4 regions of the Devosia sp. 1635 genome follow, and region 1 is predicted to be linked to each of the others. Evidence: predicted binding sites of a transcription regulator. Region 1 holds the regulator's gene; each other region holds the start of a gene.
What was found. The regulator LexA, encoded in region 1, represses DNA repair genes until DNA is damaged. The targets are predictions, from matches to a motif close to TGTTCNNNNTGTGTTCNG.
Positions count from the first base shown of each region.

Region 2: a site for LexA is predicted at 1,704-1,721, ahead of HRU92_RS10095 (putative DNA modification/repair radical SAM protein). Genes of this name have one in related genera too.
Region 3: a site for LexA is predicted at 5,364-5,381, ahead of HRU92_RS14495 (YifB family Mg chelatase-like AAA ATPase). Genes of this name have one in related genera too.
Region 4: a site for LexA is predicted at 3,962-3,979, ahead of recA (recombinase RecA). Genes of this name have one in related genera too.

Region 1 covers NZ_JABAOM010000001.1:1,147,228-1,154,603, forward strand. Annotated here, with positions in the region: gene HRU92_RS05890 (2-dehydro-3-deoxygalactonokinase) at 1-843, opposite strand, end outside; gene HRU92_RS05895 (IlvD/Edd family dehydratase) at 1,058-2,887, shown strand; gene HRU92_RS05900 (NUDIX domain-containing protein) at 3,573-3,938, opposite strand; gene lexA (transcriptional repressor LexA) at 3,980-4,693, opposite strand; gene glp (gephyrin-like molybdotransferase Glp) at 4,802-6,004, opposite strand; gene moaC (cyclic pyranopterin monophosphate synthase MoaC) at 6,001-6,483, opposite strand; gene trpC (indole-3-glycerol phosphate synthase TrpC) at 6,480-7,295, opposite strand; gene trpD (anthranilate phosphoribosyltransferase) at 7,292-7,376, opposite strand, start outside.
Region 2 covers NZ_JABAOM010000002.1:673,378-680,753, forward strand. Annotated here, with positions in the region: gene HRU92_RS10090 (UdgX family uracil-DNA binding protein) at 1-465, opposite strand, end outside; gene HRU92_RS10095 (putative DNA modification/repair radical SAM protein) at 462-1,700, opposite strand; gene HRU92_RS10100 (ring-cleaving dioxygenase) at 1,945-2,895, shown strand; gene HRU92_RS10105 (hypothetical protein) at 3,052-3,258, shown strand; gene mnmA (tRNA 2-thiouridine(34) synthase MnmA) at 3,255-4,406, opposite strand; gene HRU92_RS10115 (flagellar hook-length control protein FliK) at 4,656-6,038, shown strand; gene HRU92_RS10120 (flagellar hook assembly protein FlgD) at 6,048-6,716, shown strand; gene HRU92_RS10125 (DUF1153 domain-containing protein) at 6,855-7,133, shown strand; gene HRU92_RS10130 (glutathione S-transferase family protein) at 7,225-7,376, opposite strand, start outside.
Region 3 covers NZ_JABAOM010000003.1:445,225-452,600, forward strand. Annotated here, with positions in the region: gene hemW (radical SAM family heme chaperone HemW) at 1-1,130, shown strand, start outside; gene rsmI (16S rRNA (cytidine(1402)-2'-O)-methyltransferase) at 1,170-2,051, shown strand; gene HRU92_RS14475 (YraN family protein) at 2,020-2,415, shown strand; gene gshB (glutathione synthase) at 2,425-3,369, shown strand; gene HRU92_RS14485 (MarC family protein) at 3,401-4,045, shown strand; gene HRU92_RS20775 (hypothetical protein) at 4,215-4,337, opposite strand; gene HRU92_RS14490 (GH25 family lysozyme) at 4,422-5,258, opposite strand; gene HRU92_RS14495 (YifB family Mg chelatase-like AAA ATPase) at 5,435-6,958, shown strand; gene HRU92_RS14500 (DUF1294 domain-containing protein) at 7,014-7,376, shown strand, end outside.
Region 4 covers NZ_JABAOM010000002.1:152,225-159,600, reverse strand. Annotated here, with positions in the region: gene HRU92_RS07685 (cell cycle histidine kinase CckA) at 1-2,381, shown strand, start outside; gene HRU92_RS07680 (DUF2237 domain-containing protein) at 2,378-2,773, shown strand; gene araD1 (AraD1 family protein) at 2,784-3,770, opposite strand; gene recA (recombinase RecA) at 4,062-5,135, shown strand; gene alaS (alanine--tRNA ligase) at 5,424-7,376, shown strand, end outside.

The DNA of each region.
Region 1 (7,376 bases):
GATCATGCCGAGCACCTCGGCATAAAGGGCGCAGAGCGCGGGGGCGCCGATCAAGGGAACGGTTTGTTCGCCGATCAGCGCACGGCGGCTGCCAATTTCGGTGCCGATCAGGAGGCCCGAAAGATAGCCGGTGCACCAACCGGGCTGACGGCCGGACAGGAGCGAACTGGCGCGGACCGCAAAGAGCTCGCTGGTGAGCTGTTCGGGCCGCTCGAGGCCGACCTCTGCACCCGCGGCAAAGCCTTCGGCGCGCTCGGGCCCATTGCTGTCTTCAGTCAGCGAATAGCGCAGCACCGAATGATGGCGCAGCAGATCGAAGAGCTCGCCCGTCATTGCGGTGGAGAAATGCTCAATGCGGGTGCCATTCATGCTGACCCATTTGGAATGGGTGCCGGGCATGCATACCACGCCATGGGCATTGGGGCGCAGGGTCGCGAGGCCCAGTAGCTGGGTTTCCTCGCCGCGCATCACATTGTCGCCGCCGGCCTTCTGGCACACACCGGGCAGAATTGCCGGGGCCAGGTGATTGTTGGGCATGGGCGGGCGCACTGCGCCGTCAAGCAGGCCGCGCAAATCGGTTGGTGCTTCCAAATAAGGCGCTTCGAACCAGCCCTGGCGCGCGCCGGCCATGCCGCAGATCAATACGTCGAGCGCGCCACCGTTGCTGCCGACTAGACCATCGAGCAAGGTTTCGAGGACGCCCGGATACTGGTCGCGCGTCAGCTTGCCCATGCCTTGGTCGGATTTGCGCGAAACGATCACCGTGCCATCGGCACTCAGGCCCCAAGCCCGCAGGTTGGAGGTGCCCCAATCAACCCCGACCCAATCAACAAATTCACTCATGCTTGCCCCTCTTGCAGTCCGCCCCGCACTTTCGGGCAAACCTAGTCGCTGCGCTGGCCTGCGCCTAGCCGATTCGACGCCGCCCGGTTGCCCTGCGAGCGCAAGGGGCGACGAAATCCAACAGGATTGGCGTTCACTCCTGCAACTAACATGCTAGAACTGTAGCAAACAGCAGCCTGTATTCGCCTCGGCGGAACTATTGAGGAATAAGGTAATGACGGCAGACAACAGCTTCTCTTCCCCCAATGGGCAGGGCAGCGCGCCCAAGAAGCTGCGCTCGCGCGCCTGGTTCGACAATCCCGAGAACCCGGACATGACCGCGCTTTATCTTGAGCGCTACATGAATTTCGGCGTATCGCGCGAGGAATTGCAGGGCAACAAGCCCATCATCGGCATCGCCCAGACTGGCTCGGACCTCAGCCCCTGCAACCGCCACCATATCGTGCTGGCCGAGCGCGTGCGCGAAGGCATCCGGGAAGCCGGTGGCATTGCCATCGAATTTCCCGTGCATCCGATCCAGGAAACCGGCAAGCGCCCCACCGCCGGCCTCGACCGGAACCTGGCCTATCTTGGGCTCGTGGAAGTGCTTTATGGCTATCCGCTCGATGGCGTGGTGCTGACCATTGGCTGCGACAAGACCACCCCGGCCATGCTGATGGGTGCGGCCACGGTCAACATCCCGGCGATTGCGCTCTCGGTCGGGCCGATGCTCAATGGCTGGCACAAGGGCGAGCGCACCGGCTCGGGCACCATTGTGTGGAAGGCGCGCCAGATGATGGCGGCCGGCGAGATCGATTATGCGCAGTTCATCGAGCTGGTGGCGTCTTCGGCGCCGTCCACCGGCTTCTGCAACACGATGGGCACGGCAACCACGATGAACTCGCTGGCTGAGTCGCTGGGCATGCAGCTGCCGGGTTCGGCGGCAATTCCCGCGCCTTATCGCGATCGCCAGGAAATGGCCTATCGCACGGGCAAGCGCATCGTCGACATGGTGCATGAGGACCTCAAGCCCTCCGACATCATGACCAAGGACAATTTCATCAACACCATCGTGGTCAATTCCGCGATTGGCGGGTCGACCAACGCCCCGATCCACATCCAGGCGATCGCCAAGCATATCGGTGTCGAGCTCGACCTGCAGGACTTCCAGACCTATGGGCACAAGGTGCCGCTGCTGGTGAACCTGCAGCCGGCCGGCGAATATCTCGGCGAGGATTACTACCATGCGGGCGGCGTGCCGGCGGTGGTCAACGAGCTGATGAAGCAGGGGCTGATCCGTGAGAATGCACCCACCGTCAACGGCAAGACCATCGGCGAGAACTGCCGCAACACCCCCATCCAGGACGAGAAGGTGATCCGCCCCTTCGAGCAGCCGCTCAAGGAAGAAGCCGGGTTCCTGGTGCTGCGCGGCAATCTCTTCGATAACGCGATCATGAAGACCAGCGTGATCTCGCCCGAGTTCCGCGAGCGCTACCTTGCCAATCCCGAGCATCCCGGCATGTTCGAGGGCAAGGCCGTGGTGTTCGATGGTCCGGAGGACTATCATCACCGGATCGATGATCCCTCGCTCGATATCGACGAGCACACGCTGCTGTTCATGCGCGGCGCGGGCCCGATCGGCTACCCGGGGGCGGCCGAAGTCGTCAATATGCGGCCCCCTGCCTACCTCATCAAGAAGGGTATCCACGCGCTGGCCTGTATTGGCGACGGGCGCCAATCCGGCACGTCGGGCTCGCCCTCGATCCTCAACGCCTCGCCCGAAGCGGCAGCGGGCGGCAACCTTGCCATCCTGCGCACGGGTGACCGGGTGCGGATCGACCTCAACAATGGCACCGCCGATATCCTGATTTCGGACGCCGAGATCGCGACGCGCCGGCAGGAACTGGCGGAAGCGGGCGGCTACAAGTACCCCGCGCACCAGACGCCCTGGCAGGAGATCCAGCGCGGGCTGGTCGACCAGCTCGGCAATGGCGCCGTACTCAAGCCAGCAGTGGCTTACCAGCGCATTGCCCAGACCTATGGCGTGCCGCGCGACAACCACTAGGGCATAAGGCCCAACGACTTCGAAATCCCCGCTTCGGCGGGGATTTCTGTTTCCAAGGCACGGCGAAACTCCGGTCGGCGCGAGGCCTCCGGTTGGGAGCGGCGTTGGCGAGGCATTGCCTCAAAAAACGTTGCGCAAAACGGAAGCTCCGCCCCGCCAACAGCGACTGGGTGCCGACGCCCGCGCCCTCCTGCGGCGCATGCCAGATTCCGCGGATGTCGAACTAAACCCTGGCGGGCACCGCTGCCTGCGCCACATCAGGGTTCCGATGGCCAGTGCAGCTGCCATCGCGATTCTTCACCCAAGACCACCGGACGATAGAGGTCCACGGCTCTTGCGGACACCGGCCGGATCGCGGCGACCCACGATCCCCCAGCCTCCGCGCACCAACCACTCGTCATGATCTCGCTTGGGTGCGCGGATGAGGAGACTATGCGGGTGATCGGCGCGGGCGGGGATAAGTTATTGTCGGGGGGTATGGGGCTTGAGCGGATTGCGCGCTGGAGGTGGCCAGCTGGGTCTAACGTCACTCGCGGAGGAGGGGACTAAACCCCCACCCCGGTCCTCCCCTCAAGGGGGAGGGTGAAGGAGGGGGCACACAGGCGCTGGTCTGGTGCGGCTGATGAGGACCCTAGGGCGGCAATCGAGTTCCGTCGAAGAGATTGTTTCTTGGCCGATTCCGGCTTTAGGCGTGGCGAGCGATGTGGGCGAGGGCCCGCTGGAACATGGGGTGCCATTCGGGGCCCGGTTGGCGCTCGAGTGGCCACCAGAAGAACTCGAACCAATGACCGCCATCATCATGGGTGAAGTGGCGCCAGTGTTCGGCCAGGGGAGCCAAGGCGATCACCACAACAAAGTGCCAAAGCTGTTTATCTGCAATGGCACTACTGGAAGGCAGGGTGCGCGAAACTTCTGCCTGCAGGCCAGACTCCTCTGCGAGTTCACGCAGGGCACCGATTTCAATCGGCTCGGGGCCTTCCCGTGTTCCTTTCACCAGCTGAAAGCCAGCCAAAGGATGCCTGAACGCCAAGCACTGGCGTTCTTGCGCCACCACTCGCAGCAGGACAGGACAGAGTTTTTCGACCCTGGGCGTCAATATTTACGCAGCAGGCCCACCAGGCGGCCCTGAACCTTGACGCGGTCGGGCGGGAAGATGCGGGTTTCGTAGGCGGGATTGGCCGCTTCAAGCGCGATGGTGTTGCCCTTGCGACGCAGCCGCTTGAGGGTGGCTTCCTCGTCATCCACCAGGGCAACGATGATCTCGCCGGTCCCGGCAACATCCTGGCGACGGATCAGCACGGTGTCGCCATCGAAAATGCCCGCATCGATCATCGAATCGCCGCGCACTTCCAGCGCATAGTGCTCGCCCGGGCCAAGCATTTCGGGTGGCACCGAGATGGTGTGGGAGTGGCTCTGGATGGCCTCGATGGGCGTACCGGCGGCGATCCGACCCATGACCGGCACGGCCACGGGGCGCACATAATCATCGCTCCAGCCCGAGCGCGGCGGCGGAGCGGCAACACGGCCCAGATTGCCTTCGATGACGCTGGGCTCGAAGCGGGCCTTGCGGCCGCCGAGCGCGGGGTTCATCGAATCGGGGAGTTTGAGCACTTCCAGCGCCCGCGCGCGATTGGGGAGGCGGCGGATGAAGCCGCGCTCCTCAAGCGCCGTGATCAGGCGGTGAATGCCCGACTTGGAGGCCAGATCCAACGCGTCCTTCATTTCGTCAAACGAAGGGGGAATGCCGCTTTCCTTCATCCGCTCATGGATGAACATCAGCAGTTCATGTTGCTTTCGCGTCAGCATCGGAGCCCTTCAATCGCAGAATCGGAACAAAGACTGAACGAGCATAGGTGTTCCAGTTATGTTCTGCAATAACGCTCATGGGTGGAGGCGAAAATTCTTTGGCTCTGCCTAGAACCCGTCCAGCGGAATGGCTGGAACGAGAGCGCCAGCCGGCTGGCCGGGATCGTATTCAGGCTGCACCAGCAGCATATCGGCGCGGGCCAGCGAGGAGGTATGACCGCTATCGGTTTCGCTGATGGGGAGCACGCCCGCACCTCGGCTTGAATGCACGCTTTGGGCACGCATGAAGTGGCGCCGGGCGGTATTGGGCGGCGTGGGCGCAAGGAGCGGCAGGTGCCAGGGGGCGGGTTCGGCGACGCCGAGCCAGCGCCGCAGCGCCGGCTTGATGAAGACGGCGGCGGTCACCATGGCCGAAACCGGATTGCCAGGCAGGCCAAACACCAGGGTTTTGCCCAGAGTGCCGAACATCAGTGGCTTGCCCGGGCGCATATTGATGCGCCAGAAATCAAGCTGCACGCCGAGACTCAGCAGGATTTCCTGCACGATATCATGGTCGCCAACACTCGCGCCGCCCGTGGTGATGACGAAGTCGGGCGCTTCGGCAAAGATGCCGGCAAGGCGCTCGGCAAGCGCCGCCCGGTTGTCGGGAGCGATCCCGTAGTCGCGGATCTCTGCGGCGTAAGGCGCAAGGAGCGGCCGCAAGCCGAAGCTGTTGGAGGCAACGATCTGGCCCGGTCCGAGAGCGGTGCCGGGCAGCACCAGTTCGTCCCCGGTGGCAAGGAGCGCGATGCGCGGCTGCACGGCAACGGGCAGCGTCGGGCAATTGGCGGCGGCTGCGACGGCCAGTTGCATGGGGGTGAGGCGAGAGCCTCTCGGAATCAGCTCCTGTCCCTGCCGGAAGTCGTGGCCAAGCGGGCGAATGCTGCGCCCCACGGGAGGCTGGGCGGCAAAGCTGACGCGATCGCCGGTGCGGGTCGCTTCCTCCTGCATGATCACGGCATCCGCGCCGGGGGGCACGGGCGCGCCGGTGAAGATGCGCACGCAGGTGCCCGGGGCGATATCCGCGCCAAAGCCGGCGCCGGCCTGTGCGGTGCCCACGACTTCAAGGCTCGCGCCTGGCACGATATCGGCGGCGCGCACGGCATAGCCATCCATGGCGCTGGCGGGGAAAGGCGGCTGGTCATGACGGGCGAGCAGGGGCTCGGTCAACACCCGGCCGGCGGCAGCTTCCAGCGGCACCGACTCGGTGCGGGCGGGGGGCACGCGGGCGAAAATGGCCGCGAGGGCGTCTTCAACCGGGAGCAGGCTCATGGCGCGCGCTGGAAATCGCCGGACTTGCCGCCCGATTTTTCGAGCAGACAGATCGCGGAGATAACCATCTCGCGGTCGATGCCCTTGGCCATGTCGTAAAGCGTAAGGGCGGCGGTGGAAGCCGCCACGAGGGCTTCCATTTCCACCCCGGTCTGGCCGGTGGTTTCGGCAGTCGCAAGAATGGTGATGGCGCCGGGCTCGCGCGCCTCCAGCTCGACGCTGACCTTGGTGAGCGGGATGGGGTGGCAAAGAGGGATGAGCTCGGCGGTCTTTTTGGCTGCCATGATGCCCGCGACGCGCGCGACGGCCAGGGCGTCGCCCTTCTTGAGGGCGCCACCCATGATGGCGGCAATGGTTTCGGGCCGACCGCTGATCACCGCCTGGGCGAGGGCGCGGCGGCGGGTGACTGCCTTGTCGCCGATATCAACGATCCGGGCCTCCCCGCGCTCGTTGAGATGGGTCAGCTGCGGCTCGCTCATGGATGGGCGGCCTGGCGCACACCCTGCAGGAGGGCGCGGGTGGCGGCGACCACATCGGCCTGGCGCATCAGCGATTCGCCGACAAGGAAGGTGCCGATGCCGGCTGTGCGGTCGAGATGCTGCAGGTGTTCATGGCCGTTGATGCCGCTTTCGCTGACCAGCACCTTGCCGGCTGGAACGCCGCCCGCGAGGTTGACCGAGGTATCGAGCCGGGTTTCGAAGGTGCGCAGATTGCGGTTGTTGATGCCAATGAACTCGGCATCGAGCGCCAGCGCCCGGTCGAGCTCGAGCTGGTCATGCACCTCGACCAGGGCATCCATGCCCCATTCGCGGGCGGAATCGAGCAGGTAGCGCGCGACGTCGTCACCGACAGCGGCGAGGATAATGAGGATGCAATCGGCGCCCCAAGCGCGCGCTTCGGCGACCTGGTAGGTTTCGAAGAGGAAATCCTTGCGCAGGACCGGCAAGGCGGTGGCGTCGCGCGCCTCGCGCAAGAACGCCGGCGAGCCCTGGAACGAGGGCTGATCGGTGAGGACCGAAAGGCACGTCGCGCCGGCCTCTTCATAGGCGCGGGCGATCTCTGCCGGGTTGAAATCGGGCCTGATCAGGCCCTTGGAGGGGCTGGCTTTCTTGACCTCGGCGATCAAGGCGTATTCGCCGCGGGCGCGCTTGGCCTTGATGGCGGCGAGAAAGCCGCGTGGCGGGGGCTGGTCATGGGCGGCAGCAACCACTTCGTCCCAAGGGCGCAGGGCCTTGGCCGCGGCGATTTCCTCGCGCTTATAGGCTTCGATCTGCTTGAGAATATCGCTCATGGGGGTGTTCCATTGGAGATGGCGACAAGGCGCTCGAGGGTTTCCCGGGCCTTGCCGCTGTCGATCATTTCGGCGGCCATG
Region 2 (7,376 bases), on a different contig from region 1:
CGTGCGTTCAAGGATAAAATGCTCGGGCTCGAACCAGGCGGCAAAGCGCTCGAGCCCGCTATCGTCGATAACAGCCTTGAAGCGCACAAAGGCCTTCATCTTGTGGCTGTCGCGCCGGACCGCTGAAGCCAGACCGGTCAGCCGCTGCAAATCGGGGTCGGAGGCCGCCGTCATCAGCCCGCGATCCTCCAGCAGGCGCCACAAGAAGCGATACAGCAGAGCAAACCGCTCGGGATCATTGTTGCAGATGGCCAACTGCCCCTGCTCGATAAAGGCGGGCGGCACGCTGCCCACCGCCCCTTCCCCGCTTGGCAGCATGGAATCGCCCGCTTCGAACAGCCCGTTTTCTTCCCCCGGCCCCCGCCAAATCACCTGATCAGGCCGCACGCCTGCTAACAACAACTGCCGCGCCTTGCCGCGCCATTCGGCAAAGTCGTTACGCTCCTCCAGCCGCACCGAAATCATGCAAACAGGCTCAGCTGTTCGGGCTGCGGCGTCAGCTTGGCCTTGAGCCGCGCATCATCGGTCATCCCGCCCGGCGTCCAGTCCACCGCTTCGATGAACGGGCGCACCGCATCGATCGAGCCCACAATGCGCGCCACATCTTCGAGGCGCAAACTGTGGTGGCGCCGCGTCGTGATGATCCGCTCGATGCTCTTGGTCCCCAGCCCCGGCACCCGCAACAGCAGTTCGCGATCGGCGCGGTTCACGTTGACGGGAAAGCGCTCGCGATGCTTGAGCGCCCAGGCCAGCTTGGGATCGATCGCCAGATCCAGCAACCCGCCCTCCCCGCCCGCCACGATCTCGGGAACGTCAAAGCCATAAAACCGGATGAGCCAATCGGCCTGGTAGAGCCGGTGCTCGCGCAGGAGCGGTGGCGCCTTGAGGGGCAGCTTGGCGCTGGAATCGGGAATGGGCGAAAAGGCCGAGTAGTAGACCCGCTTGAGCTTGTAGCCCGAATAGAGCCCCGCCGCGCGCGTCAGGATGGCTTCGTCATTGGCGGCATCGGCACCCACGATCATCTGCGTGGATTGCCCCGCCGGCGCATATTTGGGCTTTTCGGCTTTGGTCTTTGCCTCCGGCGCGGCTTCCGCCAGCTTGCCGCGAATGCGCGCCATAGCCGTGCGGATCTCGCTTGGCTTTTTTTCCGGTGCCAGCGCTTCAAGGCCAAGATCGGTCGGCAACTCGATATTGGTTGAGAGCCGATCCGCCCAGCGCCCGGCTTCCGCCAGCAGTTCAGGCGCGGCATTGGGAATGACCTTGAGATGGATATAGCCCGCGAAATGGTGATCCTCGCGCAGGCTGCGCGCCACCCGCACCATTTCTTCCATCGTGTAGTCGGGCGAACGGATGATCCCCGAGGACAGGAACAGCCCCTCGATATAGTTGCGTTTGTAGAAGTCGAGGGTCAGTCCCACCACTTCCTCGACGGAAAAGCGCGCCCGCTGCACATTGGACGAGGAGCGATTGATGCAGTAGCTGCATTCATAAATGCAGAAATTGGTCAGCAGCAGCTTGAGCAGCGAAATGCAGCGCCCGTCCGGCGCATAGGAGTGGCAAATGCCATTGCCCTCGGTGGAGCCAATGCCGCCGCTCACCTTGCTGTTGCGTTTCTCGGTGCCGCTGGAAGCGCAGGAGGCATCATATTTGGCGGCGTCCGACAACACGGCCAACTTGCGACGAAGGGTTAAAGCCGCCATCCACGTTCCTCATCTGTTCACGCCAGTCTTAACGCGCGACCCGAATAAAAGCACCGGCGAAAACCTGTTCTAGCCAGCTTGTGATCGCCTCCTCGCCCTGGAAACGATGGGGTTCCATTGTTCGCTCAGGCGCAACAACCCGTTATGGCGCCGTGGGCTGACGGGATGGGGCAACTTCACCTATCTTGGGGGCAACGGCACCAAGGCTCGGCTGACGAGCATGTGCACTCCAAGGAGAACACCAATGGACCTTCAGCTTGGCGGCATCCACCACCTGACCGCAGTCACCGCCCAGGCGGCCAAGAACCTGCAGTTCTACACCCAGACCCTGGGCATGCGGCTGATCAAGAAAACCGTCAACCAGGACGACACCACTGCTTACCACCTATTCTATGGTGACGGCGTGGCCTCACCTGGCGCAGACCTGACCTTCTTTGATTTTGACGCCGCCCGCGAGCAGCGCGGCAACCACACTGTCAGCCGCACTGGCCTGCGCGTCGGTAGCGAGGACAGCCTGCAATGGTGGAAAGAACACCTGCAGGCGCAGGGCGTCGGCACCTCGGCCATCAAGGAACGCAATGGCCATGTCTCGCTCGATTTTGAGGATTTCGAAGGCCAGCGCTTCCGCCTGGTGCTCGACCCCGCCAACAAGGTCGTGCCCTGGGCCAAGTCGCCCGTTCCTGCCGATCGGCAGATCATCGGCCTTGGGCCGATCAGCCTTGCCGTGCCGCGCCTCGATCGCACCGAAGTGGTCCTGACGCAGGTGATGAACATGCGCAAGGTGCGCACCTATCCCGCCCGCGAGCGCAATGGGGAAACCCATGTGTTCGAGATGGGCCCCGGTGGCCCCGCGGCCGAACTGCATGTGGTGGTTGACCCAAGCCTGGCCCCCGCACGGCCCGGCGCCGGCGGCGTGCACCATGTGGCCTTCCGCACGCCCGACCAGGATACGCTCCGGCAGTGGATCGCCCATGTCAACTCGTTCGGCATCCGCTCGAGCGGGGAAGTCGAGCGGTTCTACTTCACCTCGCTTTATTTCCGCGAGCCCAATGGCATTCTGTTCGAGATCGCGACGGACGTGCCCGGTTTTGCTGCCGACGAGCCGATGGAAACCCTGGGTGAAAGCCTGGCGCTCCCGCCCTTCCTCGAAAGCCGGCGGGCGAGCATCGAAGCGGGCCTCAAGCCCCTGGTCTAAACCGCTTCAGTCCACAAGCTCTCCTCCCCGCTGAGGGAGGAGAGCCTATCGGCGCGGCGCGTCATCAGGGCCTTAGCCAAAGCGCAGCGAAGGTGCTAAACCCGGCGCGCATCCCGTAGGGTGCGCCCCCGTTGACCCCCTTCAAAGGCAACTGCCATGCCCGTGCGAAAACTCAATTCCAGCCAGTGGGTGCTCGCGATTTTCATCGGGCTGGCCGTGATCACGGTGGCAGCGACGGTGTTCACCAATCTCGTGCAATGGCGCAACTACGACACGATCGAGGCAGAACAGAACATCGCCCCCGAAGACGCGATCCCCCTGCAAAAGGGCTTCACTGAGCCAACGCCCGCCCCCGCCAACTAGGCGGCAAACACCGCCGGCACCGCTTCCGCGATGAACCCACCGCCCAGTACTTCGGACGTGGCGCTGTCATCGGCGTAGAACACGCAGGCCTGGCCCGGCGAAATGCCATATTCGCCGGCCACCAGCGTCACATAAACCGCGCCATCGCGCATCTGGATCACGGCCGGCTGCGGCCCGCGCGTCGAGCGCACCTTGACCTCGACCGGTGCACCATTGCCGGCAGCAGCTTCGGCCAGCGGCCGCGCCCCCAGCCAGTTCACATCTCGCAACCGCACCGTATGGGTCTTGAGCGCCTCGCGCGGCCCCACAATGACGCGCCCGGTCTTGTGCTCGAGCTTGATCACGTAGAGTGGCTCGGCAGCCGCCACGCCCAGGCCCTTGCGCTGTCCCACCGTGTAATTGACGATCCCGGCATGCCGCCCCAGCACCCGGCCATCGAGATGGACGATCTCGCCTTGCGCCACCGCTTCGGGATGCATCTTGCGGATGATGTCGGCATATTTGCCCTGCGGCACAAAGCAGATGTCCTGCGAATCGTGCTTGTCGGCAATCTCGAGCCCCATTTCGCGCGCGAGCTCGCGCACCGCAGCCTTGCTCATCCCCCCCAGCGGAAAGCGTAAGAAGTCGAGTTGCGCCTGGGTGGTCGCAAACAGGAAATAGGTCTGGTCACGATCGCCATCGACGGGACGGAACAGTTGCCGCCGCCCATCTTCGCCCAGCCGCGACTGCACGTAATGGCCGGTCGCCAGCACATCAGCGCCAAGATCCTTGGCCACTTCCAGCAGGTCGACGAACTTGACCGACTGGTTGCAGGCAATGCACGGCACCGGCGTTTCACCCTGCTGATAGGCATTGGCGAACGGCGCTATCACCGAGCGCTGGAAGCGCTCTTCATAGTCCAGCACGTAATGGGGAATATCGAGTGCCGCCGCCACCCGGCGGGCATCATGGATATCCTGCCCGGCGCAGCACGCGCCTTTACGATGGGTGGCCTCGCCATGATCATAAAGCTGGAGCGTCACCCCAACTACATCATAGCCCTGCCGAGCCAGCAGGCCCGCCACAACCGAGGAATCCACGCCCCCCGACATCGCGACAACAACGCGCGTGCCTTGGGGACGCTTGGCGATATCAAGCGAATTCAGCATCTTTCTTGCATCCGGTTGGGTTCAAGGGCCAGCGGACAACTGTCCCGCGCCTCTTAGCCCTTTCAGCAATGCGCTGCAACGCCGCCCGGCAGTTTTTGCCGCCCGTGCGGCGCAATGCACCCTCCCGGCTCGAGCCATGTCCCTCGAGCCCAAAACACAGCTCTGCGCAAACAAGCACTTAGCCGCCTTGGCTCACTGGCAAGCTCCTTGCATGGCACGGGGCGAGTAGTTGCAGGATTTTTCGGCAAAGTGGCATCCCATCTTACCCTTTCGGTCGCAACCGGTGCAGGCAGCATCACGCGAAGCTTCGGCGCGCCTGCCGATGCCGACGCTTTCGCCAGTCTGCTCGCCGGCGCGAACGCCGGCACCACGCCAAGCACCACCTCTGCCTCGAGCTTCAACCTGAGCTTGGGCAAGGCGCTTGAAATCGGGCTCGAAACTGCGGGCGAAGCCGACATCGAAGCCGAAGATCTTGGGCTGGCTGTGGGAGCCGAAGCCGCCCTCGCTCCGGAGCCGCCGGCCCTGCCCCAGCTGCTCGACAGCCTCGCCAACATCGCCCAAAGCCTCGCTGCCGGCCAGTCTCCCGCAGGCGACGACCTCGGCGCGGCCAGCACCGCTCTCAGCCGGCTCGCCGACCAGCTCGGCATTTCACTGTCCACCCCCGCCCAGCCAGCAACCGGTGGCGAACCGGCCAGTGATTTCGCGCAACAGCTAGCCAATGCCCTTGCCCCGCTGGCCGACCAGCTTCTTGGCAGCGATGCCGCCGAGGGCGGCCCCGAGCTGGGTCAAAAGCTCGCCGCACTACTCGCCGGCCTCAAGCAAGCCGGTCCCGGCCTTGATCAGCAGACCCTTGCCGCCGGCGCCGCCGCGCTCGAAGACGCGTTGGCGAAGCTGACCCGCGCCACCCCGGGCGCCCCTCCCGCCGATCCGGCTGCCCCGGCCGCCAGCACTGCCACGCCCCTCACCCCGACGACCCCAACAGCACCGACGCTCGCGCAGCCCAGCATCGAGCCCGACCCGGCTCTCGGCACCGACAGCCAGCCCACCGCGGAAACCGACGCCAAGCTCGCTCCCGCTGCCGCCGAACCCCCGCTTGATGCTGCCGCGGCCAAAAGCCTGCCCAGCGCGCTCAACCGGGCCGAGGTCGCCGCCGCCGCCCTGCGGCCCGTGCAGCCCGGCTACCAGACCACCCAGCAACAGCTCAACCTGCCCCAGCTCGCCTTTGAGCTGGTGCACCAGGCCAATGCCGGCAATTCCCATTTCCAGATCCGCCTTGATCCGCCCGAGCTCGGCCGCATTGAGGTCAAGCTCGAATTCGATGCAGCGGGGCAGGTCAATGCCCGCCTCATCGTCGACAAGAGCGAAACCCTTGATCTGATGCAGCGCGACCAGCGCGGGCTGGAACGCGCCCTGCAGCAGGCCGGGCTCGATGCCAGCAAGACCAACCTCGAATTCTCCCTCCGGCAAAACCCATCCCCAGGCGACGGGCGCCAGGGCAATGGGCAGGAGCAGGAACGCCGAGGCTCGTTCGGTGGCGGCCCGAGCGGCGGCGATGCCGACCCGCTACCCCTTCCCAGCGTCAATCTTTACCGCGGCAGCCTTGCGGCTGGCGGCGTCAACATCATCGCCTGAGGAACAATCATGGCTGTTAATGGCATATCCGCAACCTCTGCCGCCGGTGCGATCAGCAACTCGCGCAACACCATTGCCGATAATTTCGACACCTTCCTCAACATCCTGACCACCCAGCTCAAGAACCAGAACCCGCTCGAGCCGCTGGATACCAACCAGTTCACCCAGCAACTGGTGCAGTTCACTGGCGTGGAACAGCAGCTCAAGACCAACGACTTCCTTGAAGCCATGATGATGGCCAGCCAAAGCGCCGGCAAAACCGACGCGGTCAACTATATCGGCAAGGAAGTCACCGTCGCCGGCACCTCCTCCGAGCTCAAGGGCGGCAAGGCTCTGTGGGGCTATGTCGCCTCGGGGGCCGTGCAGAACGCCAAGGTGAACATCAAGAACGCCGCCGGCAGCATCGTTTACTCCGAGAACGGCTCGCTTCCCGCGGGCAACGGCCAGTTCGCTTGGGACGGCAAGGGCTCCAACGGGCTAGCTCAACCTGCTGGGTTGTATTCCATCGAGATCACCGGTACCGATCTGAGCGGAAATACGGTCGGCATCACCACGGCGGCGGTCGGGATCGTGAACGCAGTGGACTTTTCGGGCACGGAGCCGCTGCTGACCATCGGCACCTCCAAATACCCCCTTTCCCAGGTCCAGGATGTGCGCACCCCCACGCCGGGCACCTGACCCGTCGCGACACGCTTTGCGTCCCGAATACCTTGATTTTCCTTCTAATTCTTAACCTGTTGTTCGTTTCCCCTTAGCTGAATTTTAAGTCAGCATCGCTACTCTGCCTTCCTATGGTCAGGTTGAGTAGAGAGTAAAATGACCGTACAGATGCGTCCTCGCGTTAAGTACGTTATCGGACCGGACGGAAGTCCGCTCACGATCGCAGATCTTCCCCCCGCCAATACGCGGAGGTGGGTCATTCGGCGAAAAGCCGAAGTTGTTGCTGCGGTGCGCGGTGGTCTGCTCAGCCTCGAAGAGGCCTGCGACCGCTACACACTCAGCGTCGACGAGTTCCTGAACTGGCAGGCTGCCATCGACAAGCATGGACTTGCCGGCCTGCGGACCACCTGGATCCAGCATTACCGCGAGGGCTGATCCGGTCCAAACCGATAACGAGCACCAAAGCCCGCCGGGTCCACCCTGCGGGTTTTTTGTTTTCTTGGCACAAGGCCCGCAACCCGTCCCCCTAGGGCGTCTCCGCCCCCATCCATCTTGCCCCCGCCTCCCGGCCCAGCAACCGTTCATAATACTCTCGCACTGCTGCAAACACGGGCTTGTCCGCCTGCACGCTCATCCAGCGATGCACCGAAAGGCCCAGCGCAATATCGGCAATGCTGA
Region 3 (7,376 bases), on a different contig from region 1:
GCGTTTATGTGCACTGGCCCTTTTGCGCGGCCAAGTGCCCTTACTGCGATTTCAATTCCCATGTGCATCGCGGCCCGCTCGATGAGCAGGCCTTTGTCGCCGCCTACCAGCGCGAGATTGCCCATACCGCCAGCCTCACTCCCGGCCGGGTCGTGCAGTCGATCTTTTTTGGCGGCGGCACGCCCTCGCTGATGAGCCCGTGGGCCGTCGGCACTATTCTCGACACCATCGCCGCCCATTGGACGGTCGAACCACGCGCCGAGATCACGCTCGAAGCCAATCCCACCAGCGTCGAGGTCGATCGCTTCAAGGGTTTTCGTTCCGCCGGCATCAACCGTGTCTCGCTCGGCGTGCAGTCCCTGCGGGATAAGCCGCTGGCGGACCTCGGCCGCCGCCACACCGTTGATGAAGCCATCGCTGCCGTGCGCATCGCCCAGTCGATCTTTGATCGCTCGAGCTTTGATCTGATCTATGCCCGCCCGGGCCAGACCCTTGAGGATTGGGAAGACGAGCTCAAGGAGGGCCTCTGGCTCGCGCGCGGCCATATCTCGCTCTACCAGCTCACCATCGAGCAGGGCACGCGCTATTTCGACCTGCATCGCGCCGGCAAGCTCATCATGCCCGATGAGGATCTGTCCGCCGATTTCTACGAGCTGACCCAGGAACTGACGGCTTCGGCCGGCCTGCCCGCCTACGAGATTTCCAACCACGCCCGCCCCGGCCAGGAAAGCCAGCACAACATGCTCTACTGGCGCTATGGCGAATATGCCGGCATCGGTCCGGGCGCGCATGGGCGCCTCTTGATCAACAACCAGCGCCACGCCACCGCCGCCGAAAAGCTGCCCTTCAAGTGGCAGGAAAAGGTGCTGGCGCAGGGCCATGGCCTCGTCACCGACGATGTGTTGACCTGGGAAGAGCAGGGCGACGAATTCCTCGTCATGGGCCTGCGCCTCAAGGAAGGCATCTCGCCCCAGCGCTTCACCGCGCTGTCGGGGCGCCGCATCAGCCAGCGCCAGATCGAGGATCTCAAGGGCTATGGCTTTGTGGAAACCCTGCCCAACGGCAATATCCGCGTCACCGATCGCGGCTGGCCGGTGCTCGACGCCGTTGTCGCCGATCTCGCCGCTTAGCGATTGGGTGACGCGCGCCCGCGTGTTAGCCTTGCGCCCATGAGTTCAGAGTTCTTCATCGCCGGCACCAAGCTCGAGGCCCCGCCTTTGGCGCCCGGCCTTTACGTGGTTGCCACCCCCATCGGCAATCTGCGCGACATCACCATCCGCGCCCTTGAAACCCTTGCCGCCGCGGCGGCCGTGCTCTGCGAAGACACGCGCATGTCGGCGCGACTGCTCGATCACTACGGCATCAAGACCCGCCGCGTGGCGCTGCACGAACACAATGAGCGCGCCAAGGCCGACGACATCGTTGCGCGCATCGCTGCCGGCGAAGCCCTGGCGCTGATTTCCGACGCTGGAACGCCCTTGCTTTCCGATCCCGGCTTTCCCCTGATCCGGGCCCTGGCCGCCGCCGATCTGCCGGTCTTCGCCGTCCCGGGCGCCTCCGCGCTGCTGTCAGCGCTGGTGGTGGCGGGCCTGCCGACCGACGCCTTTGCCTTTCACGGCTTTTTGCCCGCCAAGGCGGGCGCCCGTGCCACCGCGCTCGCCGCCGTTTCGGTTTCACGTGAAACTCTGGTGTTCTACGAATCCCCGCGCCGCCTCGACGATACTTTGGCTGCTATGGCTCAAACGCTCGGCCCTGATCGGCAGGCCGCCGTCGCCCTCGAGCTCACCAAGCGCTTCGAACGCGTGCAGCGCGGCACTCTGGCCGAACTCGCTGAGAGCTTCGCCGAAGGCGATACCAAGGGCGAAGCCGTTATCGTTGTCGCCGGCGCGGCCGAAGCTCCGGCCCCCGACGCGGCCGATTGGCAGGCCGCGCTCCTTGCCGAAATGGCCGACCAGCCCCTCCGCGCCGCGGTTGACGCTGTCACCGCCCGCTTTGGGCTCAAGCGCAAGGAGGTCTATGATGCCGCCCTCGCCCTTAAAGCCACCGACTGAACCCAGCCGCGCCCGCCAGCGCGCCAACCGCGGGGGCGAACGCGCTGAAGCCCTGGCCGCGCTCTTTCTCCAGCTCAAGCTCTACCGCATTCTTGCCCGCCGCCACAAAACCCCGCTCGGCGAAATCGACTTGATCGCCCAGCGTTGGGGCACCACGGTCTTTGTTGAGGTCAAGGCGCGTGCTTCGAGAGCCCAGGAAGGCGAGGCGCTCACCCAGGTGAACCAGGCCCGCATCAGCCGCGCCGCCCACTACTGGCTCTCGCGCCACCGCGCCTATGCCGCAGCCAATCTGCGCTTTGACGTGATTTTCCTTGCGCCCTGGGCTTGGCCGCGCCATCACATCAACGCTTTCGACGCTTCCTAGGACCTCTGCATGTCACTCAAGATCGCCGTCCAGATGGACCCCATTGCCAGCATCAATCCCGCCGGCGACTCCACCTTTGCCATGATGCTCGAAGCTCAGGCGCGCGGCCATGCGCTGGTATATTATACACCCGACACGCTCGGCCTGCGCGGCACCACCGTTTCCGCCCTCGCCGCACCGGTCGAGGTCTTCGACAAGCCCAAGGGCGAGCACTTTAAGCTGGGGGCGTTCACGCGCATCGATCTGGGCGAGCAGGATGTGATCCTGATGCGCCAGGATCCGCCCTTCGACATGAACTACACCACCATCACCCATATTCTCGAGCGGCTGCACCCGAAAACCTTCGTGGTCAATCCGCCCGCTGCGGTGCGCAATGCGCCCGAAAAGATCCTCGTCACCGATTTTCCCAAGCTGATGCCGCCCACCCTAGTGACGCGCGATCGCGAGATGATCCGCGCCTTCCGCCAGGAGCATGGCAACATCATCCTCAAGCCCCTTTACGGCAATGGCGGCGCCGGTGTCTTCTTCCTTCAAGAGGGCGACCATAACCTCGCCTCCCTGATCGAGCTGTTTGAGCTCAGCTTCCGCGAACCCTTCATGGTGCAGAAATATCTGCCCGATGTCCGCAAAGGCGACAAGCGCATCATCCTCATCGATGGCGAGCCCGTCGCAGGCCTCAACCGCATTCCCGCCGAAGGGGAATCGCGCTCCAACATGCATGTGGGTGGCCGCCCGGAACTGTCCGAACTCACCGCCCGCGAGCGCGAGATCTGCGCTGCCATCGGCCCCGCGCTCAAGGAGCGCGACATGATCTTTGTCGGTATCGACGTGATCGGCGACTACCTCACCGAGATCAATGTCACCTCGCCCACCGGCATTCGCGAGATCAAGCGCTTTGGCGGTCCCGATATTGCGGTGATGATCCTTGATGCCATCGAACGGCGCCGCCGCTGATCGTGCCGCTTAACTTAAGGGCGGTGTGCTGATGCCGGTCGACACCTATCTGCTGGCGGTTACCACTTTTTTCGCCACCATCGGTCCCGCCGATCTGGCCGTGGTGTTCCTGGCGCTCACGCGCGACACCTCCTCGCCCGAGCGGCGCCGCCTGGCGCTTCGCGGGGTGCTGATCGGCGGATTGATCCTGCTCTTCTTCGCGCTCTTCGGCGAACCGCTCCTTGCGCTCTTCGGCATTACCTTGCCGGCACTGCGCACGGCCGGCGGCGTGCTGCTGCTCCTCATCGCCATCGACATGGTGTTCGCTCGCTCATCTGGCGGCACCTCCACCACCACCGAGGAAGATATCGAAGCGCGCGACCGCGCCGATATCTCGGTGTTCCCTCTCGCCACCCCGCTCATTGCGGGACCGGGGGCGATCAGCGCCGTGATCCTGCTCATCGCTGGCTCGGAAGGCGATTACGTCAAGGACGCCGCGGTGATCGCGGGCCTGCTCACCATCTTGCTGCTGACCTATGTGATGCTGCGTCTCGCCATCCCCATCCAGCGCTTGCTGGGTGTCACCGGCGCCCATGTGGTGTCACGCGTGGTCGGCGTGCTGCTGTCGGCTTTGGCGGTGCAGTTCATCTTTGATGGCATTGCCTCGAGCGGCATCTTCCGCCCCTTGGCCAGCTAATCCCGCGGCGCCCCTTCGTTGAGCGCTCCCGCTCGCGGCGCCCCTTCGTTGGGCGCTCGCGCCCGCGGCGCCGATTCAGGCGCTCGCGCTGCTGGTCCTGTGACAGCCCTCAACAACAAAAAAGCGACCGGCCTTGTGCCAGTCGCTCATTCGCATTTGCTCGGCATGCTTACTTCTTGCCGGTATTGCCGGTGCTGCCGCTACCAAGGCCCGTGATCGGCTTTGCTGTTTCCAGCTTGTCCTTTTTGGGCTTCTTGGCTTCCTTGTTGCTGCGCATCTGACCTTTAGCCATGGCTGTTCTCCTCTGCGCCGGGCTGAGCCCGGAAGACGGGCTGGAATCTAGTCCTCGCCACCGCGGCTGACAAGTGACGGCGCCCTATTTGTAGACGCGGCACCGGCCAGTCGGGGCAAGGGCGGCAAATGAGCGTGGATCGCAGCCCGTCATCAGGAAATTGATCCAGTCATTCCGATCACCGTAAAAGGCGTTGCGGTCCACTTCACCTCGGATGCCGGGCACGACGCCAGTCTGCGTCCACTGCCAGAACGTCCAGCCGCGGTTACGATAGCGCTCATGCGGTTCGGCAGCCGTGGAGCGCAACCAGAACGCATTGGGGAAGTACTCCCCATCCAGCACGTCGCGGTGGAAGTTCATGTCGGTATAGATGATGGGCAGCTTGCCGGTATGGGCTTCCATTGCCGCCAGCATCACCCGGATCTTTTCCAGCGCATCGGCCCGCGATGGCTTGACCTTGCACGAGGAATGATTGTTCCACTCCAGATCCAGAACGGGCGGCAGCGCGTCGGGATCATTGGGCACATTGGCGATGAACCACTGCGCCTGCTCGGAGGCGAGCGAACACCAGGTCATGAAGTGGTAGGCGCCGCGTGGCATGCCCGCATCGCGTGCGGCCGCCCAGTTCCGGCGGAAGTTCGGATCGATGTAATCCTTTCCTTCCGTAGCCTTCATGAACACAAAGGCAATGCCCGAGCGCAGCGCCGTCGAAAAGTCGATATGGGATTGGTAGCGCGCCACATCGATCCCCTGGATCGGCATTTTGCGCGCCCGGTCCACTCCGGCATGGGGCCGGTTGTCCCCGTCGATCGGGCCATAAAGTCCACCGCCGCTCGCGCAGGCGGCAAGCAGCACCACCATTGCCGCCATTGCGGCGCCCTTGAGCATGGAAGAAAAACGGCGCGCGCAGACTGGGGGCATGAATATACTCGTGTACGACCAGGCGAGCCTTTCATTCAACATGGCGCGGTTAAGGGAAGCTTGCGTTAACTCCAATCCGCGGCCTCGTGGTTAACCCCTATTTAATGTTCGCTGAACGTTCTTGTTGGAGCGGCAGTGCTCTGCTAGCCTCCTCCTGTTCTGGGGGAATGGCGTACATGGTAACCCGGGTTGCGACCGTAGCTTTTCAGGGCATCGAGGCGGTGCCAGTCGATGTTCAGGTGCAGATTGCCCCAGGCCTGCCCAAGTTTCTCATGGTCGGTTTGCCCGATAAGGCGGTCAAGGAATCGAGCGAACGGGTTTACGCCGCGCTGCTCGCTTCGGGGCTGAGCCTGCCGCCCAAGCGCATCACCGTTAATCTCGCTCCCGCCGACCTGCCCAAGGAAGGCAGCCATTATGATTTGCCCATCGCCCTGGGGCTGATGGCCGCGATCGGTGCCATTCCGCAGGATGCGCTGGAAGGTTTCCTTGCCCTGGGCGAACTGGGGCTCGATGGCCGCCTCGCTCCCGTAAATGGCATCCTCCCTGCTGCTATTGCCGCCGGTGCCCGCGACCTTGGCATCATCTGCCCCGAAGCCTGCGGCCCCGAAGCCGCTTGGGCTGGGGAAGACATCGACATCGTCGCTGCCGAAAGTCTTTTGGCCTTGGTCAATCACCTGACCGGCCACCAGCACGCCCCCCGGCCCGTGCCGCGCAAGCACCAGACCAATGGCGGCCTGCCCGATTTGAGCGAAGTGCGCGGGCAACTCGTCGCCCGCCGCGCCCTCGAAGTCGCCGCGGCCGGTGGCCACAACCTCCTGATGATCGGACCGCCCGGCGCCGGCAAGTCCATGCTGGCCGCCCGTCTGCCCTCCATCCTGCCCCCGCTCAATCCGCGCGAACTGCTCGATATCTCGATGATCCAGTCCATCGCGGGCGAACTGGCCGGGGGCGCCATTTCCGATCGCCGCCCTTTTCGTGCCCCGCACCATTCTGCGTCCATGGCGGCGTTGGTCGGCGGTGGCCTGCGCGTTCGCCCGGGTGAAGTCAGCCTTGCCCATAACGGCGTTCTGTTCCTCGATGAACTCGCCGAATTCGCGCCTCAGGTCCTCGATTCCCTGCGCCAGCCGCTCGAAGCGGGTGAAACCGTCATCGCCCGCGCCAATGCCCGCGTTTCCTATCCCTCACGCGTACAACTGATCGCCGCCATGAACCCCTGCAAATGCGGTCTCGCCGGTACGCCCGGCCACACCTGCAAGCGCGGCGCCGCCTGCGCCAATGATTACCAGGCTCGCGTGTCCGGGCCCTTTCTCGACCGCATCGATATCCGCATCGACGTGCCCGCCGTCAGCGCCGCCGACCTCATCGCCCCCGCGGAACCCGCCGAAGCCTCCAGCGTCGTCGCCCAACGCGTTGAGCGCGCCCGCGAGCGGCAACGCCAGCGCTTCCTCGAACACGGCGCCCCCGGCATCTACACCAATGCGGCTGCCGGCCCTACCCTGATCGAAACCGTGGTCAACCCCGATAGCGACAGCCGCAAGCTCCTGCTCCAGGCGGCCGAGCGCTTCAACCTTTCCGCCCGCGCTTACCACCGCGTCCTCAAGGTTGCGCGCACCCTTGCCGACCTCGCCGGCGTCGACCGCGTCGCCCGCCCTCACATCGCCGAAGCCCTGAGCTACCGCGTCAACTTGGCCGCAGCCTGAGCGCGGACGATCGGTTAACCCAGCCCGGCTAATCTTGCGCGGGCAGGGGGCTCGCATGCAACGATCCGGTGTGCTGGTGGAATGGAATGACCGCCGCGGTTTTGGCTTCATCGACGGGGGTGATGGCAGCCGTTGTTTCGTGCATGTTTCGGCTATTGCCGGTCCAACGCGTCCCCAGGTGGGTGACCACCTCCGTTACCGGCTCGGCCCCGGCCGCGACGGCCGCCCGCAAGCCATGCAGGTTCAACTCGCTTCAGCTAAGCCAGCGCCAAGGGTCCCCCGAGCATCCATTCCATCTGCCGAGCCGGCAAGCTTGGGCTGGCGATCCGGTGCTGCAATCATTCTGGCCGCGCTGCTTGCCGTCGCCCTATTTCGGGGCTCTGTGCCACTGCCCCTTGGCGGCATCTACATACTCGCC
Region 4 (7,376 bases), on a different contig from region 1:
GCGTGTTCTGCCTGTTTGGACTGGCTGCGGGCCTGTTCCGCTTTGCCGGTAATGAGGAGCGGCGCACCACGTCCCACGCGATCGTCGACAGCCTGCCCTTTGGCGCGGTGGTGGCGGATCGGGATGGGCGCATTTCCTATGTGAATGCGCACTATGGCAGCTTTGCGGGGGCGCTCAACAATGGGGTTCCGGTGGGCGTGCCGCGCTTGTTTGCCGGACAATCCGATGCCAGCGAAGCGATTTACCGCCTGTCGCGCGCGGCCAAGGACGGGCGCAGCGCGGTGGAGGATATCCGCCTGATCGGGGGGCTGGGGGGGTCCCAGGCCGAAAGCAATCGCGCCTTCTGGTACCGGGTTGGAGTGCGGCCATTGCCGGTCACCGAAGGCGAATCCAAGCCCAAGGTGATCTGGACGGTCGAGGACATCACCCGCGACCGCGACAATAATGAAAGCGCTTTCCGCGATCTGCAGCGCGCGATCGATTATCTCGATCATTCGCCGGCGGGCTTTTTCTCGGCTGATGCGCGTGGGCGGATCCAGTATCTGAACTCAACCCTTGCCGACTGGCTGGGTTACGATCTGGCTGAATTCAATGCCGGCCAGCTCAGTCTGCGCGACGTGGTGCATGGCGATGGCGCGACGTTGTTGATGCGTGGTCGCGGTGACGGGGAAATCCGCACCGAGATCATCGATATCGACCTGGTGCGCCGCAACGGCACAACATTGCCGGTGCGTCTCCTGCATCGCGCAGCTCGCATGGCCGACGGTGAACTGGGCGAAACGCGCACCCTGGTGCTCGACATGACCAGCGCGCCCGATACCGAGGAAGCGTTGCGGGCGGCGGAAATCCGGTTCTCGCGCTTTTTCAACGATACGCCATTTGCAATCGCGACGCTCGACAGCGAAGGGCGGATTATCCGCACCAATGCCCCATTTGGGCGCATCTTCCATTGGTCGGGTGAGGAAAAGAGCCTTGAAATGCAGCCGCTGATCGACCTGATCGGCCAAGGCAGCCGCGACCGTTTTGCGCGCGCCATCGCCGATGCTTCGGCGCATCGCTCGGCAGTGGAGCCGGTGGATGCGTTGCTGAGCGCGGAAGGCGAGCACGCCGTGCGGCTTTATCTATCGGGCTCTGAAACCCTGTCGGGCTCGCCCGAGCAGGTCAATGTCTATGCCCTCGACATGACCGACCAGCGCAAGCTTGAGGCGCAGTTTGCCCAAAGCCAGAAGATGCAGGCCGTGGGACAGCTCGCCGGCGGCGTTGCGCATGATTTCAACAACTTACTGACCGCAATCATCGGTTTTTCCGATCTGCTGCTGCTCAAGCATAAGCCGGGCGATCCATCGTTCAGCGAACTGATGCAGATCAAGCAGAACGCCAACCGTGCAGCGGGGCTGACACGGCAGTTGCTGGCGTTCTCGCGCCGGCAGACTCTGCGGCCGCAAGTGCTTGAGCTGCCGCTGATCGTTGACGATCTGACCGTGCTGCTCAAGCGGATGATCGGGGACAAGAACACGCTGGGCGTTGATCACGGCCGCAATATCTGGCCGGTGCGCGCCGATGTGGTTCAGCTCGAACAGGTGGTGATCAACCTCGTGGTCAATGCCCGCGACGCCATGCCCGATGGTGGCTCCATCACCATTCGCACCAGCAATGTCAGCCGCGCCGAGGCCGAGGCCATGCAGTTCGATGGCATGGTGGCGGCCGATTATGTGTTGATCGAAGTGCAGGACACCGGCACCGGGATGAGCCAGGAAGTGCTCACCAAAATCTTTGAGCCCTTTTTTACCACCAAGGAGCTGGGCAAAGGCACCGGGCTGGGGTTGTCGACGGTCTACGGCATCATCAAACAGACCGAAGGTTACATCTATCCGGTCTCGACCGTCGGGGTTGGCACCACGTTCAAAATCTTCCTGCCCCGCTATGTGCCCTCTGAGATCGAGGCAACCGCCAAGGTAGCCGCGGCGGCTGCGCCAGTGCGGGACCTGACGGGCGAAGAGCGTATCCTGTTGGTTGAGGACGAGGAAAGCGTGCGGGCATTCTCCGCTCGCGCGTTGCGCGCGACTGGTTACGAGGTGTTCGAGGCTGACGGCGGCGAAGAAGCGCTAGAGGTGCTCGAGGAGCTCGAGTTCAAGATCGATCTCATGATCTCGGATGTGGTGATGCCCGAGATGGACGGGCCGACGCTGCTCAAGCATGTGCGCAAGACCATGCCGCGGCTCAAGGTGATCTTTGTGTCGGGTTATGCCGAGGAAAGCGTCCGCCGCGATATCGAGGATGACCAGAGCGTCGAGTTCCTGCCCAAGCCTTATTCGCTGGACCAGATCAATTCCAAGGTCAAAGAGGTGCTGCAAAAGCAGGACGAAGGCCAGGCGCAGTGAACGCGCGCAATTTCGGTGAAGGGGCGGGGGAGCGCAATGTGCTCGGCGAACCGCTCGAGCCCTGCTCCACCAGTCCGCTGACGGGGTTCTTCCGCAGCGGCTATTGTGCCGCGGGCCCAGACGGCGTGGCCCGGCATCTGGTCTGCATCGAGGCGAGCGAAGCCTTTCTCGCCTACTCCAAAAGGGCGGGCAATGATCTGTCCACGCCCCGCCCCGAATGGGGCTTTCCCGGGCTCAAGGCGGGAGACCGCTGGTGCCTTCTGGCCGAGCGGTGGGCACAGGCGCTGGAAGCGGGGCAGGCGCCCCGCGTCTTCATGCACTCAACCAATGAAGCGGTGCTGGACGGGCTGAGCCTTGCTGATCTCAAGGCTCATGCACGCGATTTGAATTGAACGGCTCCCCCTAGTAGAGATCGCCGATGATCAGCGGATGCTCGTCCTCGATCCGGACGGGATTGCGCAGGGGAGCGCCGAACTGGCTTTCCTCGATCTCGAATACGTCATTGGGCTGGGTGACGATGTTATCGGCAAAGCTGAGCGTCGCCGTGCCGAACATATGCACATGCACGTCGCCGGGTTGGCGGAACAGGCCATATTTGAAGTGGTGATATTCCAGATTGGCGATGGTGTGGCTCATATTGGCCTCGCCCGAGAGGAACGGCTTTTCCCAGATCACCGCACCATCGCGATAGATGCGCGACATGCCTTCGATATGCTCCGGCAGGTCGCCGACCCGCAATTCGGGCCCAAAGGCGCAGGCGCGCAGCTTGGAATGGGCGAGATAGAGATAGTTGACCCGCTCGGTAACGTGATCAGAAAACTCATTGGCGAGCGCAAAGCCAAGGCGACGCGGCTGGCCGTTGGCGTCGATCAGGTAGATGCCGGCGATCTCGGGCTCTTCGCCAGCATCGCGGGCAAAGGACGGGGACGGAATGGGGTGACCGGGATTGACCACGGTGGTGCCGTTGCCTTTGTAGAACCATTCCGGCTGGACGCCCCGGGCGCCGCCTTCAGGCTTGCCCCCTTCAAGGCCCATCTGGAACATCTTCATGGAATCGGTCAGCTGTTCGGCTTGCTTGGCGGCGTTGCCCTTGTGCATGGCATCGCGCGTGGCGGCCGAGCCCAGATGGGTCAGCCCTGTGCCGGTGATATAAAGATGGGCCGGATCGGGATGATCGATCGGCGCGAGCATGCGCCCTTCAGCCAGGATGTCGTGCCGATTGACGGCGTCTCCAAGCCCACGCTGGGCCACGAGCGCCGCAAGACCCGTGCCTTGGGCGAGGGCGGTCGTGGCGAGCTCATAAACGCTGGTGGTGGTGTTGACCCGGCGGGCGACGTCACCCTCTACTGCGGCCACGGCGCGGGCGCCCGATTGATCGAAAAACTGGATGAGATTCACGGGGTTTGCTCCTCGATTGCCCGTTGCGGTCGTCCCGTGCATAAAGCGCAACCCGGGCCGGCCCGGCAAGCTCTTTTGCGCGCCGCGTGGCGGTCAGAGTTCCATCTGGGCACGGAAGGGCTGCGGTCCAGGGACTGCGGTTCTTTTGTTGCAATGGGCGCGAGAAATCGCCTTGACAGGAGCGGAACAAAATGAGAACAAGAGGGCACTTCTCGTGGATTGATCTTCCGGAAAGCAGCGCGTTGCGCCCGGTCCCGGAGCGTGGAATAAGGAGAGACTCGTATGGCAAATACCCCGCTTCGGATCGTTGAAGGTGGATCAATGGACAAGGACAAGGCTCTCGCCGCGGCGCTGAGCCAAATCGAGCGCAATTTCGGCAAGGGCTCGATCATGCGCCTTGGCGAGGCTGCCTCGATCGAGGTTGAGGCAATATCGACGGGCTCGCTCGGGCTTGATATCGCCCTCGGAATTGGTGGCCTGCCCAAGGGCCGCATCGTTGAAATTTTCGGGCCGGAAAGCTCAGGCAAGACCACGTTGGCGCTGCATGTGATTGCCGAAGCGCAGCGCAAGGGTGGCGTTTGCGCTTTTGTGGATGCCGAGCACGCGCTCGATCCGATCTATGCCCGCAAGCTGGGCGTCAATGTGGATGATCTGCTGATCTCCCAGCCTGACGCTGGCGAACAGGCGCTCGAAATCACCGACACACTGGTGCGCTCGGGCGCGATCGATGTGCTGGTGGTTGATTCAGTAGCGGCATTGACGCCGCGGGCCGAGCTTGAAGGCGAAATGGGCGACTCGCTGCCGGGGCTGCAGGCCCGGTTGATGAGCCAGGCCATGCGCAAGCTGACCTCGTCGATTTCCAAATCCAAGTGCCTGGTGATCTTCATCAACCAGATCCGCATGAAGATTGGCGTGATGTATGGTTCGCCCGAAACCACGACCGGCGGCAATGCGCTCAAATTCTATGCCTCGGTGCGGCTCGACATTCGCCGGATCGGCGCCATCAAGGACCGCGAGGAGATCGTGGGCAACCAGACCCGCGTCAAGGTGGTCAAGAACAAGCTGGCCCCGCCGTTCCGCCAGGTTGAATTCGACATCATGTATGGCGAAGGTATCTCCAAGACTGGCGAGTTGCTCGATCTTGGGGTCAAGAGCGGCGTGGTGGAAAAGTCGGGCGCCTGGTTCTCCTATGACAGCCAGCGCATGGGGCAGGGGCGTGAGAATGCGCGCCAGTTCCTCAAGGACAATCCGGCGGCTGCGGCAACCATCGAGCAGGGCGTGCGCGAAAGCTCGGGCCTGCTCGGAGAAGTACTGCTGGTATCGGGCGGTGACGACGCTGCCGACAGCGACGAATAAGCAGTTCCCATGCAGGGTGAAGAAAGGCATCGCGAGAGCGGTGCCTTTTCTTTTGAGTCTGAACCGCAGGCGCCCGGCTGCAAGCAGGCGAGACAGAGCTGCCGCCAACGCAATCTAGCATCGTTTATATCGGGCCTGGCGATGCTCATCGAGCCCTTTAGCCGGCGTCCCCATACCTAGCAGTAAGCGGGGCGCACCGATGCTGGACAGCGCTGCGCCGCACGGGCTAGAAAGCCAGCCAAAGTCTTGCGGCGTCCACGGGCGCCAATCCGCCATGAAAGCCATTCTATGACCAGCGTAAACGATCTCCGCTCGAGTTTTATCGACTTTTTTGCCCGGAATGGTCACGAGGCGGTTCCGTCGAGCCCATTGGTACCGCGCAATGATCCCACATTGATGTTCACCAATGCTGGCATGGTGCAGTTCAAGAACGTCTTTACCGGTCTCGAAAAGCGCCCCTATACGACCGCCACTTCGGCGCAGAAATGCGTGCGCGCCGGTGGCAAGCACAACGATCTGGACAATGTCGGCTTTACCGCCCGGCACCACACCTTTTTTGAGATGCTGGGGAATTTCTCCTTTGGCGATTACTTCAAGGACCACGCCATCGAACTGGCCTGGACCTTGCTGACCAAGGACTGGGGTCTTCCCAAGGACCGGCTGATGGTCACCGTCTACGAGGACGACGACCAGGCCATGGAGCTATGGAAGAAGATCGCCGGGATCGGGGAGGACCGGATTGTGCGGCTGGGCGCCAAGTCCAACTTTTGGCAGATGGGCGACACAGGCCCGTGCGGGCCGTGCTCGGAGATCTTCTACGACCATGGCGACAAGGTCTGGGGCGGCCCTCCCGGCTCGCCGGATGAAGATGGCGATCGCTGGATCGAGATCTGGAACCTCGTGTTCATGCAGTTCGAGCAGCATGCCGACGGCTCGCGCACACCATTGCCACGCCCGTCAATCGACACTGGCATGGGCCTTGAGCGTATTGCCGCCGTGATGCAGGGTGTGCACGACAATTACGATATCGACCTGTTCAAGGCGCTGATCGGGGCTGCTGCCTCGGCGATCGGCACCGAAGTTGAGGGCGAGGGTAACCGCAGCCTGCGGGTGATCGCCGATCACCTGCGCTCGATGTCGTTCCTGATCGCCGAAGGCGTGCTGCCGTCTAATGAAGGACGTGGCTATGTGCTGCGCCGGATCATGCGGCGCGCAATGCGCCATGCCACGCTGCTCGGCGCTGAAGAGCCGGTGATCCATAAGCTCGTTCCAGCGCTGGTGCGCGAAATGGGCCAAGCTTATCCCGAGCTGTCGCGCGGGGAGGCCATGATCAGCGAAACGGTGCGGCTGGAGGAGGGGCGCTTCCTTAAGACCCTTGGACGGGGCCTGCAGATTCTCTCGGATGAAACGAGCACTCTCGCGGAAGGCGATACGCTGAACGGCGCCACCGCGTTCAAGCTTTATGACACCTATGGGTTCCCGCTCGATCTCACCCAGGATGCGTTGCGGGCGCGCGGCATTGCTGTCGACCAAGCAGGCTTTGATGCCGCCATGGCCCAGCAAAAGGCAGAAGCGCGCCGGAGCTGGTCAGGCTCGGGCGAGGCAGCCACCGGCGCGGTCTGGTATGGGCTGGCTGATCGGCTTGGGCCCACGGAGTTTCTGGGCTACGAAACCGAAACGGCCGAAGGGGAAGTCACCGCATTGCTGCGCGACGGAGCCGAGATCGATCGGCTTGAGGCCGGGCAAGAAGGTTATGTGGTACTCAACCAAACCCCGTTCTACGGCGAGAGCGGCGGGCAGGTTGGCGATGCCGGCTCCATGCGTGGTGACGGCGTCAGCGTTGTGGTCACCGACACGCAAAAGTACCATGGTGTGTTCGCGCACAAGGTGAAGGTCGAGACTGGAGCGCTGCGCGTGGGACAGGCCGTCGAACTCGTCGTTGACCATGCTCGCCGTTCGGCCATTCGTGCCAATCACTCCGCCACCCATCTGCTGCATGAAGCGCTGCGGATCGTGCTGGGTGACCATGTTGCGCAAAAGGGATCGCTGGTTTCGCCGGATCGGCTGCGTTTCGACTTTGTGCATACCAAGGCCATGAGCCCGCTGGAACTGGCGGAGGTCGAGGATCTGGCCAATGCCATTATCCTGCAGAACACGCCGGTCGAAACGCGGCTGATGGGAGTCGAGGAAGCCAAGGATTCAGGCGCCCGCGCGCTGTTCGGCGAGAAATATGGCGACGAA